Regions from separate parts of the Streptomyces sp. NPDC088246 genome, predicted to be linked through region 1. Evidence: predicted binding sites of a transcription regulator. Region 1 holds the regulator's gene; the other holds the start of a gene.
The links. The regulator HspR, encoded in region 1, represses chaperone genes until heat shock. The targets are predictions, from matches to a motif close to TTGAGNNNNNNNNNCTCAA.
Positions count from the first base shown of each region.

Region 2: the regulator HspR is predicted to act here: its motif matches at 979-997, upstream of lon (endopeptidase La).

Region 1 is NZ_JBIURV010000041.1:22,750-24,949, reverse strand. Features, by position in the region: gene ACIPEK_RS36290 (peptidoglycan-binding protein) at 1-179, shown strand, start outside; gene ACIPEK_RS36285 (hypothetical protein) at 191-445, shown strand; gene ACIPEK_RS36280 (heat shock protein transcriptional repressor HspR) at 579-1,025, opposite strand; gene dnaJ (molecular chaperone DnaJ) at 1,027-2,200, opposite strand, start outside.
Region 2 is NZ_JBIURV010000002.1:501,852-504,051, reverse strand. Features, by position in the region: gene ACIPEK_RS04915 (GNAT family N-acetyltransferase) at 1-752, opposite strand, end outside; gene lon (endopeptidase La) at 1,020-2,200, shown strand, end outside.

The DNA.
Region 1 (2,200 bases):
GCAGGCGGCTGGTCGCCGAGGGGTGCGGACGGTACGCGGTCGGGCCCGGACCGGTGTGGGGCGAGGCCGACCGGCGCTCGTACGCCGCCTGGCAGCGCAGGCTCGGCTACAGCGGCGGCTCGGCCGACGGCATCCCGGGACGCGCCAGCTGGGACCGGCTGCGCGTCCCCTGTATGTGAGGAGACCCGCGATGACGCAGTCCGAGGCCGAGAACATCGCTCTGGAACTGGAGCGGCTGCACCGCTCCGTCGACGTCGGATTCGCCACCACACGGGGCGACTTGGCACTGCTGCTGCAACGCGTCGATCAGACCGACAAAGCACTCGGGGAACACGAGGAACGCCTCGACACGCTTGAAAGGGCCCGCTGGCCGCTGCCCTCGCTGGCCGCGGTCACCTCGTGCGCCGCGCTGGCTCTCACGCTCTGGCAGTCCTCGGGGAAGTGACCTCCCCGGACGCCGGGGAGATTGCCCTCCCCTGCAAAGAAAGGATACGGAAAGGTCAGGGCCCGTCCCCCGTGCGCTTCACGGGAGACGGGCCCTTTTCCTCGTACGTACGGTGCGGGTACGCCGGACCCGCTCAGCCCTTCGGCCGCTTCGGCCGCCAGACCACCAACGCACTCGTCTGCTGCACATCCTGATACGGCACCAGATCGCGCCGGTACGAGGCATGCACCTGGGCCTCACGCTGCTGCATCGCCACCGCCGCGCCGTCCACCGCCGCCGAGAGCTCGGCAACGCGCTGCTGGAGGGCGGCGACCTGGTTCTCCAGTTCGATGATGCGCTTGATGCCGGCGAGGTTGATGCCCTCGTCCTGCGACAGCTGCTGCACGGTGCGCAGCAGCTCGATGTCGCGGGCCGAGTAACGCCTGCCGCGCCCGGCCGTACGGTCGGGGGAGACCAGGCCGAGGCGGTCGTACTGGCGCAGCGTCTGCGGATGCAGGCCCGAGAGCTGGGCCGCGATCGAGATCACGTACACCGGTGATTCATCGGTCAGTTCGTACGGATTGCGTCGTCGGCCGTCCACCTCAAGCTCCCTTCGCAGCCTGGAACAGCTCCGCCCGCGGGTCGTGGCCCGCGGTCGCCTTCCGGTAGGCCTCCAGCGCGTCCCTGGCCTCGGTGCTGAGGTCCTTGGGCACCGTCACCTCGACGGTGACCAGCAGGTCGCCCCGGGTGCCGTCCTTGCGTACGGCGCCCTTGCCGCGGGCACGCATCGTACGCCCGTTGGGGGTGCCGGCCGGCAGCTTCAGGGTGACCGGCGGACCGCCGAGCGTGGGCACCTTCACCTCGCCGCCGAGCGCCGCCTCCGTGAAGTCGACGGGCACGGTGACCGTGAGGTTGTCGCCCTTGCGGCCGAAGACCGGGTGGGCGTCGACATGGACCACGACGTAGAGATCGCCGGCCGGTCCACCGCGCTCGCCCGGGCCGCCCTTGCCGCGCAGCCGGATCCGCTGGCTGTCCGAGACGCCCGCCGGAATCCTGACCTGCATGGTCCGGGAGGACTTCGCCCGTCCGCTGCCCTTGCAGACATCGCAGGGGTCCTGGGCGATGAGGCCCCGTCCCTTGCAGTCCACGCAGGGGTCGGTGAGCGAGAAGCCGCCGCCGGTGCCGCGCGACACCTGGCCGGTGCCGAGACAGGTCGGGCAGACCCTGGGGGTGCCGTTCTTGTCACCGGTGCCGGAACACGCCTTGCAGGGCGCCTGGCTGGACATCCGCAACGGGACCGTGGCCCCTTCGACCGCCTCGATGAAGCTGAGCGTCACCTCGGACTCGATGTCCTGGCCGCGGCGCGGCTGCACCCGTGTCCCCGTACCGCCCCGGTTGAACAGGCCGCCGAAGACATCACCCAGGCCGCCGCCGCCGAAACCGCCGGCTCCGCCGCCCGCGCCCCCGCCCTGGGTGCCTCCGAAGAGGTCGCCCAGGTCGAAGTTGAAGTTGCCCCCGGCGCCTCCGGGTCCGGCCCTGAAGCCGCCGTTGCCGAAGAGGGCGCGCGCCTCGTCGTACTCCTTGCGCTTCTTGCTGTCGCCGAGGATGTCGTTCGCCTCGGAGATCTCCTTGAAGCGCTCCTCCGCCTTGTCATCGCCCTTGTTGGCGTCCGGGTGGAACTCGCGGGCGAGCTTCCGGTACGCCTTCTTGATCTCGGCGTCGGTGGCGTCCTTGGGGACGCCGAGGACCTTGTAGTAGTCCTTCTCGACGAAGTCC
Region 2 (2,200 bases), on a different contig from region 1:
GTCACGGAGCAAAAGCCCAGCCGCCGCAGGACCGGGGCGCTGTCGTCGGAGGCGTCCACCTGCAGGAACCTGACACCGCGGGCTGAGGCGAGCGAGGCACGCGCGGCGACCAGGGCGCGGTAGATCCCCCTGCCCCGCCACGCGGAGAGTGTCGAACCGCCCCACAGACCGGCGAACTCGGTTCCCGCACGGAAGACCAGCCAGGCCGCGGAGACCACCTCGCCGTCGGCCTCGGCGACCATGACTGCGATCTCCTCAGGTGCGGCCGAGACGCGCGCGATCAGGTCGTCGCCCAGCCGGCTCCAGTCCTGTCCCCAGACGGACGACTCCATCGCGGCGATACGGCGCATGTCGGCGTCCGCGGTGACCTGACGCAGGGCGACACCGTCCGGCAGGAGCGGCTCGGCCGCCATCTCGTCGGCCCGGCCGATCAGGACCGACTCCTGCTCCTCGGCGACGAAGCCCGCCGCACGCAGCCGGTCGGTGAGATCGGTCGGCCGGTCGTGTCCGCGGGTCTTCCACTCCACGGCCTCGCCACGTGCGGCGAAGTAGTCGCGCTGCCGGGCGATCAACCGGTCGAGCTCCGCGCCGCTCACACCGGCATCGCGCGGACAGCTCACGAAGCCGCGGAACTGGCCGACGATCCGCAGCAGCGAGCCGTCCCACTCGTACGTGACTCCGGCCGGAGGGTTGGGCGGTGCTCCGCGCATCTGCTCGTCATAGGCCGCGAGCAAGCCGTCGATGTCCGTCACAAGAAGACAGTACGAGCGGTGACAAATGCATTTTCGGGCCGGGAACGCCGCCGGATCGAAGCCGGGAACGCCGCCGGATTAAAGCGGACGCATCCGGAGTTCTCCGCTACAGAAAGGGCCTGACCGGTCCTGACCGAAAGGGCCTGACCGGTCCTGCGGAGCGAGCGTATTCAGCCGATCGCTCACAGCGAACACGCGCCGGGGAACAATGGGCGACTCAGGAGCATTGAGTCTGCATAACTCAACTTGACTGCCGAAGGGGAGATCATGGCTACCGAGTCCGATGCGGTCACTCCGCTCGCCCTGCCCGTGCTGCCGCTCGACGACGAGGTCGTGCTGCCCGGGATGGTGGTGCCTCTGGACCTGTCCGACACCGATGTACGCGCCGCCGTGGAAGCCGCACAGGCCGCAGCCCGCGAGGGCGGCGGCAAGCCCGAGGTGCTTCTTGTGCCGCGGATCGACGGGACGTACACCGGCACCGGTGTCATCGGCACCGTCGAACAGGTCGGACGGCTTTCGGACGGGGATCCGGGCGCGCTCATCCGCGGCCGTGGCCGGGTACGGATCGGGGCCGGGACCAGCGGACCGGGTGCCGCGCTCTGGGTGGAAGGGACACGGGTCGACGCGGTCGTCCCCGATCCTTCCCCAGCCTCGAACAAGCTCGGCCGGGGAGACCCCATTCCCGGAGCCGCCGCCGAGCTGGTCAAGGAGTACAAGGCGCTCGCCACCAGCTGGCTGAAGAAGCGCGGCGCCTGGCAGGTCGTGGACCGGGTCCAGCAGATCGAGGACATCTCCGCGCTCGCCGACAATTCCGGTTACTCACCCTTCCTCACCACTGCCCAGAAGGTGCAGCTCCTGGAGACCGTGGACGCGGTCGCCCGGCTGAAGCTCGCCATCCAGTGGCTCGGTGAACACCTTGCCGAGCAGGACGTCGCCGAGTCCATCGCCAAGGACGTCCAGGAGGGCGTCGACAAGCAGCAGCGCGAATTCCTGCTGCGGCGCCAGCTCGAAGCCGTACGCAAGGAGCTGTCCGATCTCAACGGCGGTTCTGGTTCCGGCGCAGACGAGTCCGACGACTACCGGGCCCGCGTCGAGGCCGCCGATCTTCCCGAGCACGTCCGTGAGGCCGCCCTCAAGGAGGTCGACAAGCTGGAGCGCTCGTCCGACCAGAGCCCCGAGGGCTCCTGGATCAGGACCTGGCTCGACACCGTCCTCGAACTGCCGTGGACCGAGAGGACCGAGGACGCGTACGACATTCGCGGCGCCCAGGAGATCCTCGACGCCGAGCACGCGGGCCTGCAGGACGTGAAGGAGCGGATCACCGAGTACCTGGCGGTGCGCAAGCGGCGTTCCGAGCGCGGCCTCGGCGTCGTCGGCGGGCGGCGCGGTGGTGCCGTGCTGGCGCTGGTGGGTCCGCCGGGCGTGGGCAAGACCTCGCTCGGTGAATC